Regions from separate parts of the Paeniglutamicibacter kerguelensis genome, predicted to be linked through region 3. Evidence: riboswitches for the same ligand, from Rfam matches in the RefSeq annotation. Region 3 holds a riboswitch; each other region holds the start of a gene.
The links. A riboswitch is a leader RNA that binds a small molecule or an ion and turns the genes downstream of it on or off. The one in region 3 is predicted to bind S-adenosylmethionine.

Region 1 (3,268 bases), 510 kb from region 3:
CGGTGTTCTCGGCCGCCGCGGTATTGTCGGCGGTGCCGGGTGCCGCCGCCGGCGATTCCTCGGCACGCGCCGGCGCGGATCCGGGCGTCGGACCCGGTTTCGTGGCGGTTTCCGGCCCTGCCTCCGCCGGCTTTGCGGGCATAGGCAGGTTCGGGGCCGCAATCGTAGAGCCGCCGAGGAAGGCGACCAGGAACAGCAACACATACACCGACATCAGCCCCAGTGCCACCACTCCGGTTTTCTTGAGCCGCAGCAGGCGTCTGCCGGATGGGTCGACGAAGACGGGTTCGCTTGTTGCGGCGGACGGTACTCGGTCAGGGGTTTCGCTAAGAGCTGGCATCGGTGACCAACGATAATGCATGCCGACAAAGGTCACAAAATGGTCACGGCAGCGGGGACGGCCGTGCGAAGCCAGCTATTCCGGTCCCGACATGGCCCGCTACGGCACGAGCATGACCTTGATGGATTTTCGCTCGTCCATGGCTTTGTAGGCCTCAGGGGCCTGCTCCAGGCCCATCACCGTGTCAAAGACCAGCCCGGGATTGATGGCCCCGGACAGCACGTCCTCCAGCAATTCGGGCAGGTAGGCCCGGGTGCTGGCGGCCCCGCCAGCCACCGAGATGTTCTTGGAGAACAGCACCGAGATCGGCAGCGGGTCATGCCCATGCGGCACACCGACGAAGCCCAGCGCACCACCGGGCCGGGTGCAGGCCAGCGCCTGTTCCATCGATTCGGCGGTGCCCACGCATTCGAGCACCGAGTCGGCCAGCACTCCCCCGAGCAGCTCGCGCACCTTGGCTGCGGCTTCCTCCCCGCGTTCGGCGACCACCTCGGTGGCCCCGAATTCGCGGGCCAGCGCCGCCCGGTCGGCAGGCCTGGACATGGCAATGATCCGGGTGGCGCCCAGCCGCTTGGCCGCCAGCACCCCGCTCAGGCCCACCGCGCCGTCGCCGACCACCACGACGCTGCGGCCCGGTGCCACCTTGGCCCCGAGCGCCGCATGGTGTCCAGTGCCCATCACGTCCGAGAGAGCAAGCAGCGACTTGGCCAGTGCCTCGTCCGGGTTGCCCACGCCCGGGACCGGCACCAGGGTGCCATCGGCGTTGGGAACGCGCACCGCCTCGCCCTGGCCGCCGTCCACCGGCAGCCCGTGCTCGTCGGTCCCGCCCCAGACGGCCCGGTGCTCGCAGGCCACTTGGACGCCGTTGCGGCATGGCGGGCAGTTCCCGCAGCTATTGGCCCAGGGGGCAACCACGAAGTCCCCAACCTTCAGCGTCTCCACCTTGTCCCCGATTTCGGTGACGACGCCGATGAATTCGTGGCCGATGCGCCGTGGCTTCGGGATCTGGTTGACCCCGCGGTACGGCCACAGGTCCGATCCGCAGACGCAGGCGGCAGTGACCTTGACCAGCGCGTCTGTGTCGGCGAGCAGTTCCGGGTCCGGGCAGTCTTCGACGCGGATGTCCCGCGGTCCATGGATCAGGGTGGCTCGCATGGTGTACCTCCGGAAGCTGGGGTTGGGTGTCTGTTCTTCTCAGCCTATGCCTCCGGCCGGGTACACGTCCTCCTGCCAAGCGATGACGGATTGTTGCGGTTCCTGACTCAGCGGTGGCGAAGTGTCCGTTCACCAACGTATGGTTGGAACAGCTTCACGAATTCTGGTTGCTTATGGCAAAGCTCCGACTGACCAGGTACCAACCCCATTGTTGTACGGCGGGTGGTTCGGATGACGAAGCGGCCTTCGCACGCATTCCTGCGGCGGGGGCAAGGACAACCAGCTTCAAGGATCGTGCCCCATCATGACTAGCCACCTTCACACAGCACCCGCAACCTCCGCCAATCCCCTGCCGCGCTTTGCCGGCGATTGGATCACCGCCTGGCTCGACCACGACCCCGGCACCGGGCTCCTGCAGCTCGGCGCCGGACCGTCCGAATGGCTGTTGCAGGCCGTCGCGCCGGAGAAACTCGCAGCCGCATTGGAGGGGCGCGGCCCCGTCGAGGTGCAGTTCAACCCGGAGCTTCTGGTGCTGCTGTTGCCCGGAGCCTTCTCCTCGGCCGGAACCTCGTTCTTCAGGTTGCGCGGCTGACGTTCCAGTACCCCCATCCGTACTGGACCGCCGGCCGCCGTTCTGGACCTCCGCTCCCTTAAATGTCCAGCACCAGGCGCCGGCCCTTGCACCGTGAAACACATATCATCATGGTCTCCCCGGCCTTGCGCTCCTCGTCGCTGAGCAGCGAGTCGCGGTGGTCTACCTCCCCGGAAACCACCGGGGTTTCGCAGGTGCCGCAGATGCCCTCGCGGCAGGAATTCAGGACCATGATGCCCGCTTCCTCCAGCGCGCCGAGGATGCTGGTGCCCACCGGCACGTTCACCTCCAGGCCGCCGGTGGTCTCCACCGTGAACTCGTGGTCCCCGGCCGCCGGCGCGCTCGCGGCAGGGTCAGCAACAAATCGCTCGAACCGGTAGCGACCGGAATCCTGCCAGCCGGCGGCGAAGCCGGATATGAAATCCAGCAGCGGGCCGGGACCGCACACATAGGTGTGGAAGCCGGCCGTGGGGTCCCCGAGCAGCTCCGGGAGCGGGTAGAACCCGGATTCGTCGTCGGCGTGCAGGTGCACCTTGCTCCCGTAGGCGGCCAACTCGTTGGTGAACGCCATGGAGCTGCGGCTGCGCCCCAGGTAGACCAACCGCCACGGCACGCCGGAGTCCTCGGCGGCGCGCAGCATGGGCAGGATGGGCGTGATGCCGATGCCGCCGGCGATGAACAGGTACTCGGGCGCCGGTGCCAGCTCGAAGTTGTTGCGCGGGTGCCGCACCTTGATCCGTGCCCCGGGGCGCAGGTCCTCGTGGATGTAGGCCGATCCGCCGCGCCCCGCCGGTTCTCGCAGCACGCCCAGGCGCCAACGCTTGTCGCCCGGCGCCGAACACAGCGAATACTGGCGCAACAGCCCGTTGGGGAGCAGGACGTCAATGTGCGAGCCCGGGCTCCAGTCCGGCAGGGCCAGGCCCGCCGGGTGGGCCAGCTCCAGGGAGACCACCGAACCGGATTCGCGGTTGATCCCCGCCACCTCCACGTCGAAGAAACCGTCCTCGGAAACGAGGATTCCCCCTTGCGGGTCTTCAACGACGGGCTGTTCGCTTGTGCTGATCACGATGCACCTCCAGTGCTGTGTATTTCAAGGCTGTGGTTATGCGGGGTGGTTGTGGTGGTTTCCGAGGGGACGGGCGGCGGGCCGAATACGTCCAGGGCCGCCAGCACCGCCAGCG
Region 2 (3,268 bases), on a different contig from region 3:
ATGCCGTCGAACTTTCCCTTTTCCAGGGTCTTGGCAAGATCGGTCCAGTAGGACAGGTCCTTGTAGCGTGCGGACTGGTCCTTCGGGTGCTTCCACAGCCCGGGAGATTGGTGACCGACGCAGTTCATGTCGAAGGCATTGAAACGGATCTGGCGTTGTGCGGAAGTCGTGCTCATGATGTTCCTTTGCAGGGGTAGGGGGAATCGCGGGTCGCCAAAGCGATCCAATTCAAGGAAGGTTGTCGAAACAGAAAGGCCTTAGTAGCCGGCTGTTCCGGTGGTTGAGCCGAGGTCGCCGACGGCGTTGAGGCGCTTGGGAGCGGTTCCGTTGACCTCGTAGTCGCCAACGATGCGTGCCTTGTAGATTGCGGGATTGTGGGTGGCAACCGTGCGTGCGTTTCGCCAATGACGGTCCATGTTGCAGCCCTTGGCCGTTGCCGAGGCCCCAAGTCCGTCAAAGAGTTTGGTCGCTGCCGCGAGCGCCATCGGCTGGACGATCGTTTGCGCTCGATCAGCGGCCAGTTCGCACACCGCGAAGCGCTCGGCCGGGCTGAGCGAATCATCGCCGAGGGCGATTTCAATTTCCGCGACGGCGGCCAAGACAATGGAATCCGTGGCGAAGGCGGCAGCCGAAATTTCGCCGACCAGCTGCAGGACCTGCGGTTCGTTTCGGATCGGGACACCCGTTCCGGTGCTGAACGTTCGGGTCCGCGCCTGCACCGCCGATCGCACGTCGTTCAGCGCCGCACGCGTGATTCCGGCCTGCACGGCAAGCAGCACCAGCTGGAAGATCGCGGATTCCGGGTCGTTGATTTGCTGTTCCTCCGGCAACAATGTGTCGACCGGAACATCCTGGAATGTCGTGGAGCCCGTCCCGGTGAGCTGTTGGCCGAACCCGTCCCAGTCGTCGTAGATCTTGACGCCGGAGCGCTGCGTGGAAACCAGGGCAATCTGGCGGCCGGCAAGATTCGGGTGGGAGGCTGCCACTGCAACCCAGTCCGCATAGATGGTGCCGGTGCAATAGTATTTTTCACCGGTCACGAACCATCGTTCCCCGCGCTGCTCCAGCGTGGTGTTGAGCGAGCCCAAGGTGTTTCCGCCGCGTTCGGTGTAGGCGTTGCCGACGATCTGGCCCGCGGCGATTCTTTCGGTCCAGCGGCTGCGCACGGCGGCGTCCTGCAGCATGAGCGCCGATTCGACGAAAGCGATGTGTGCACGCCATAGGTGCGCCACTTGCGAATCCGCCTCGGCAAGTTCGATGAGCAGGCGGAAAAGGTCGCTCAGGCTTGCGCCATAGCCGCCCTCGCTGACCGGAATCCGCAGGGCACCGAAACGCTCGCGGTTGAGCCAACCGACCTGCTCGAAAGGGAGCGTCCGAGTGGCATCGCGCTCGCTGGCGCCTTCCGCAATCCGGGCAAACACCGGTCGGAAAACCGCGGCCAGCTCATCGTAGTGCCCGCTTCGCGGAACACCCGGCGTCAGCTTGAGCAGGTGTCGAGCCGGCGCATTGCTTGCGAGGGCTTCCAGTGAAACGGGCCCAAAAATATTTGGGTCAGTATCAACATCGAAGGTGTGCAGGTGTGACTCAGCGACCATGATTGGTTCTCCATCGACTCTGGCGTGAGCACCTACCGCCCAATTAAGGGGAGGGGTTGCTGCGGCGTCATTGAGCCAGATCTCTCGGCCGCTCTGGATGGTTGTTGTTCATATTTCTACAAGGTTGCGTAGCACTGCGCAAATGAATGGCGTCACATTTGTACTTTGATCGACCCCTGGGCTCATTGTTGCTTCATGTAAAAACCTCCGGGAAGATCAATACGTTGCCTCAGAGGAAAACTTCCGGAAAATGACTGCTTCATGATCGGGTCTGGGTGAGGTGATTGGTTGCGGTGCCACCATTGGCCGCGGACAGGGTTTCCAGTCGGCCGGTCAGGACCATGATCTGGCGTGAGAGCGCCATGACCCGGATCCTCTTGAAGGTGGCATTCATGCGGATCGCCGGCATCTTCTTCACCCTGGGATGACTGATCTCGCACTTGTGCGGTGTGGCCGGTTTGTCATGGACTTGGGTGGCCTTCGCGCCGGCGAGCGTCTTCTCGACCAGTTTCTGCTGGGGCAGCAGGTAGGCGGCGAAGATCCGATCCAGTTCCCAGACCTCGTTGAGCAGTTCCGATTCGGCCGGTATGTCATAGCGGAGGTAGCCGACCTGCTCACGGACCCGGGACCAGGTCTTCTGCTCCACGTGGGCGTCGTCGCTCTTGTTCCCGGAGCGCGAACGGGTGAACGTGACCCGGCGTTCGTCGCAGGAGTTTTTCAGTTCGCGGATGATGAATTCGCTGCCGTTGTACATCCAATCCGCGGATCGGGTAGGGCAGCGACCGGGCCAGCAGGTCGATCCCGGTCACGATATTGCGGTGCGCGCGGTTCTTCACGTACGTGTTGACGGTCCACCCGGTGAACACATCGGTGAGAGTGGTTGAATACAGGAACTCGCCCTTGAGGCTGTGTCCGCAGTGGGCGACGGTGTCGATTTCGGAGAACTCCGGTTCCTGCTCCATGGGCTTGCCCGACCAGCGCACCGGGATCTCCGAACGCAGCAGCGCCCCGGGCCGGGTGGAGGACAGTACCGAGGGGTACCGGGGCTCGCGCAGCGGCTTCAGATACCGGTCAATGCTCGCCGCTGACATGAACAGCAGATCGCGACGGACCTCGTCGGTGAACAACTCGGACTGCGTCCCGAGTTCCCCGAAGCGCTCCAGCCGCTCGAGTTCCTCGGCCATGATGGGTGCCAGGTATTTGCCGCAGGGTTCCCCGCGGAACGTCCAGATCCGGCCCAGCAGCGTGATGGCGGAGGGCCCGTATTTTCGGGGCCGCCGCTTGGAAATGGACACCGGAGCGGCACGTCCCGGCTTCCGCACTTCGGCGGCCAGGCGTCGGCGGGCGTTGGCCCGGGACGATCCGGTCGACGCGCACAGGTAGTAAAGCATCACCCCCTTCTGGCTTTGGTTCCCTTCGCGTACTCGACGGTAAAGCCACCAACGACCTGTTGCCGGGTTTCCATCAACAGCCCCTGTTTAATCACCGCAGCCCACCGTGCTGCCCGCACCGATGGCCAGAGTTTTCGCGAGCATGAACAGTGATTCAACGCGCCCCCTTGAATCACCCCGGGTTCACAGATAGCCTGAGCGAAACGAGCAGGTCACCAAGCTGTATTTCACCCTGCTCCCCTCCTGATCCTCCACTTTTCATCCACGCCGAAAGGACACCCG
Region 3 (3,268 bases):
ACCAGGACGATGCCGGCCTCGGCCAGGTCCTGTTCAAAGATCCTGCCGTAGTAGTTCTTGTCCGCCAGGATCACTTGCCCGGCCCCGATCCCGGCGGGCATGGAGTCCAGGATCCCCAGCAGGGTTTCGCGTTCGTCGGCCTTCGCGCCGGTCAACGCGAAACCCACCGGCAGCCCGGACAGCGTGCACAACAGGTGCAGGCGCAGGCCCCAGAACCAGCGTGAATGCGAGGCGCAGTACCCGTATTCGGCGAACCCCGCCAGCTCGGAGCGGTGCGCCGTCTCGCGGGAGCGCCCGCATTCGACGGGGGTGGAGTCGGCCACCCAGATGCCATCGGCCCACAGGCCGGTGTCCCGGCCCAGGTAGGCAATCACGGCTTGGAGGGTTTCTCCCAAGTGCCGCAGGCGCTTGTTGTAGCCGGATTGCTCGGGCAGGTGTGGGAACCATTCGCAGAGGTCAGCCCTCGCATGGCGAAGCCAGCGGCGTTCCGAGGTGAAGCCCAGCAAGGCCTGGAGCACGGACACGGTGACCAGTTCCGCGTCGGTGATCCTCGGCTGCAAACCGACCGCCGGACGCCACGGAAGCAACTGCGGATTGGCCTTCAAAAAGTCGTCCGTCGAGGCGTACAGTGCTGTTGCAAGGGTGTCCAGGTCGTTGTCCATCGGAACCGTCCAAGGTCGATACGGGTAGTAATTCGAGTCTGGACACCCTTGCCTGCGCTGTCACCCCTTGGAATCAATCATCTAGAGCGTGATGGAACCCTTGGGGGTTTCGAAGGTCACCGAAAGGATTCCCGGCGTCCCGTTGGGTGCCTGCCAGTCGACCTTGACTTCGCCGACGGGCAACTGCTCGGGCTGTCCGAGCCAGTCTGCGACGCGTTCGCTCGATCCGGCGATGCTGATCGACGAAATCTTGCCGACGGGCGTCAGGGCCTTCGACGGGTGCAGGTTTTCTGTCCCGTCATCCCAACGCAGCATGTAGGGGACCTGCGGATCGGCGATCAAACCGTTGATGCCGATCTGGCGCCAGGTCAGTTCCTGTCCATCGGGGAACTTCCGGTTTCCCGGCACCGAGCCACGGCCCAGGCGTGCCTCGACCGGTGCCAGGTCATCAACCGCAACGCACCAGCCCATCCAGCCGCCACCAAGTTCGGAACGGGCGCGAACGGCCTGGCCGAACGGTGCCTTGTCCGATGACGGGTGGTTCAGTACCTCGACAACTTCGAGGTACTGGTCATTCAGCAACGGGAAGATGACATTGCGGGTGCCAAATCGTGGGTGTATACCGCCCTTTACAGATTCGAGTCCAAGGGCCGCGCCGATCCGAGCGGCAGTTGCCGCGAGGCCGTCGGGTCCACAAGCGTAAGTTACATGGTCCAACCTCATCATGCCCCCATCATGGCACGATGTGATCTAGCTCTCGACTTAGGATTGCCTAACTTGAGTTTGGCTGGTGGTTTCATGGTCGAGATCGGGGCGCCGCTCCGCTTTTTCGGCATTGTCATATTTTGAGATGATCTTGCGCGCCCGCAATTCCGTGCGCCAGACTGATTTACAAGGTCATGAGTTCCAGCAACAAGCCCCGGCTTGCTGGACGGCAACCCTCCACCGCGGTGGGGTGCCCCGGGTGAAGACCAGGCCCTGCGTCACAAGGATGCAGGACAAGCGCGGGCATGCCCCCTACGTAACATACGACGCCACAGGTGTCTGTTACGGGCATACCCCTTGATTCCTTTGAAGGGGAGAACGATGTCAAACGACTGGTCATTCGAAACTCGTCAGATCCACGTGGGCCAGGAGCCCGACGCCACCACCGGCGCGCGGGCCCTGCCGATCTACCAAACCACTGCCTTTGTGTTCCCGACCGCGGAAAGCGCGGCCGCACGCTTCGCGCTCCAGGAACTGGAACCGATCTACACGCGCATCGGTAACCCCACCCAAGACGCAGTGGAGCAGCGCATCGCCAGCCTCGAGGGAGGCGTCGGTGCACTGCTGCTGGCCTCGGGCCAGGCCGCCACGACCTTCGCGGTCCTCAACCTCGCCGAGGCCGGGGACCACATCGTGGCAAGCCCCAGCCTGTATGGCGGAACGCAGAACCTGTTCAAGCACACGCTGCGCAAGCTGGGCATCGAGGTCACTTTTGTTGCCGATCCCGACGACCTCGAGGGTTGGCGCGCCGCGATCAAGCCGAACACCAAGGCACTCTTCGGCGAGGTCGTATCCAACCCCCGCCAGGACGTCCTGGACATCGAATCGATCTCGGCCATCGCCCACGAGGCCGGCGTCCCGCTGATCGTCGACAACACACTTGCCACCCCGTACCTGGTGCGTCCCATCGAATGGGGTGCGGACATCGTGATCCACTCGGCCACCAAGTACCTCGGCGGCCACGGCACGGCCATCGCCGGCGTCATCGTGGACTCGGGCAACTTCGACTTCGCCGCCGACCCGGAAAAGTTCCCGGGCTTCAACACCCCGGACGAGTCCTACAACGGCCTGGTCTTCGGCCGCGACCTGGGTGTCGACGGCATCCTCGGCGCCAACCTTGCCTACATCCTCAAGGCCCGCGTCCAGCTGCTGCGCGACCTGGGCTCGGCCGTTTCCCCGTTCAATGCGTTCCTGATCGCCCAGGGCCTGGAAACGCTGTCGCTGCGCATCGAACGCCACGTCTCCAACGCCGTGGAGGTCGCCAACTGGCTTGAGGCGCAGCCGCAGGTCGAGTCGGTCAACTACGCCGGCATCGAGTCGAGCCCGTGGTTCGAGCGCGGCCGCAAGTACGGCCCGAAGGGCATCGGGGCGATTGTTGCTTTCGAAATCTCCGGCGGCCTCGAGGCCGGCCAAGGTTTCGTTGACGCGCTGAAGCTGCACTCCCACGTGGCAAACCTTGGCGACGTCCGCTCGCTGGTGGTCCACCCGGCCTCCACCACCCACGCGCAGCTCACCGAGGCCGAGCGGGTCGCGGCCGGTGTTTCCCCGGGGCTGGTGCGCCTGAGCGTGGGCATTGAAAACGTTGCCGACATCATTGCCGACCTCCGGGCCGGCTTTGAGGCAGTCGCCTCGCTGGCCGAGGTTGAACTGCAGGGTGTAACTCGTTGAGCGTGGAGACTGACGTGGTGCTTTACGACGCCGAAACCGCCCAGACGTTGGACTATGCCCCGGACGGGATCCTTCGGCACCTCCGCACGGGTGAATACACCTTTGAAACCGGCGGCGTGCTTCCGGACGTGGTGCTGGGCTTTGAAACCTGGGGGACGCTCAACGAAGACGCG

Region 1: it holds a riboswitch for S-adenosylmethionine, as region 3 does, so the genes downstream of both, JOF47_RS00525 (hypothetical protein) here and JOF47_RS02805 (bifunctional o-acetylhomoserine/o-acetylserine sulfhydrylase) in region 3, are expected to answer to the same signal.
Region 2: it holds a riboswitch for S-adenosylmethionine, as region 3 does, so the genes downstream of both, JOF47_RS20870 (acyl-CoA dehydrogenase family protein) here and JOF47_RS02805 (bifunctional o-acetylhomoserine/o-acetylserine sulfhydrylase) in region 3, are expected to answer to the same signal.

The regions. Positions count from the first base shown of each region.
Region 1 is NZ_JAGIOF010000001.1:116,541-119,808, reverse strand. It holds gene JOF47_RS00535 (hypothetical protein) at 1-340, opposite strand, end outside; gene JOF47_RS00530 (zinc-dependent alcohol dehydrogenase family protein) at 440-1,495, opposite strand; SAM riboswitch class IV at 1,648-1,777, shown strand; gene JOF47_RS00525 (hypothetical protein) at 1,800-2,087, shown strand; gene JOF47_RS00520 (PDR/VanB family oxidoreductase) at 2,146-3,153, opposite strand; gene JOF47_RS00515 (histidinol-phosphate transaminase) at 3,150-3,268, opposite strand, start outside.
Region 2 is NZ_JAGIOF010000004.1:337,949-341,216, forward strand. It holds gene JOF47_RS20865 (LLM class flavin-dependent oxidoreductase) at 1-176, opposite strand, end outside; gene JOF47_RS20870 (acyl-CoA dehydrogenase family protein) at 258-1,595, opposite strand; SAM riboswitch class I at 1,603-1,699, opposite strand; gene JOF47_RS20875 (hypothetical protein) at 1,855-2,241, opposite strand; gene JOF47_RS20880 (hypothetical protein) at 2,210-2,986, opposite strand.
Region 3 is NZ_JAGIOF010000001.1:628,131-631,398, forward strand. It holds gene JOF47_RS02795 (IS982 family transposase) at 1-662, opposite strand, end outside; gene JOF47_RS02800 (VOC family protein) at 744-1,388, opposite strand; SAM riboswitch class IV at 1,558-1,673, shown strand; gene JOF47_RS02805 (bifunctional o-acetylhomoserine/o-acetylserine sulfhydrylase) at 1,749-3,095, shown strand; gene metX (homoserine O-acetyltransferase MetX) at 3,098-3,268, shown strand, end outside.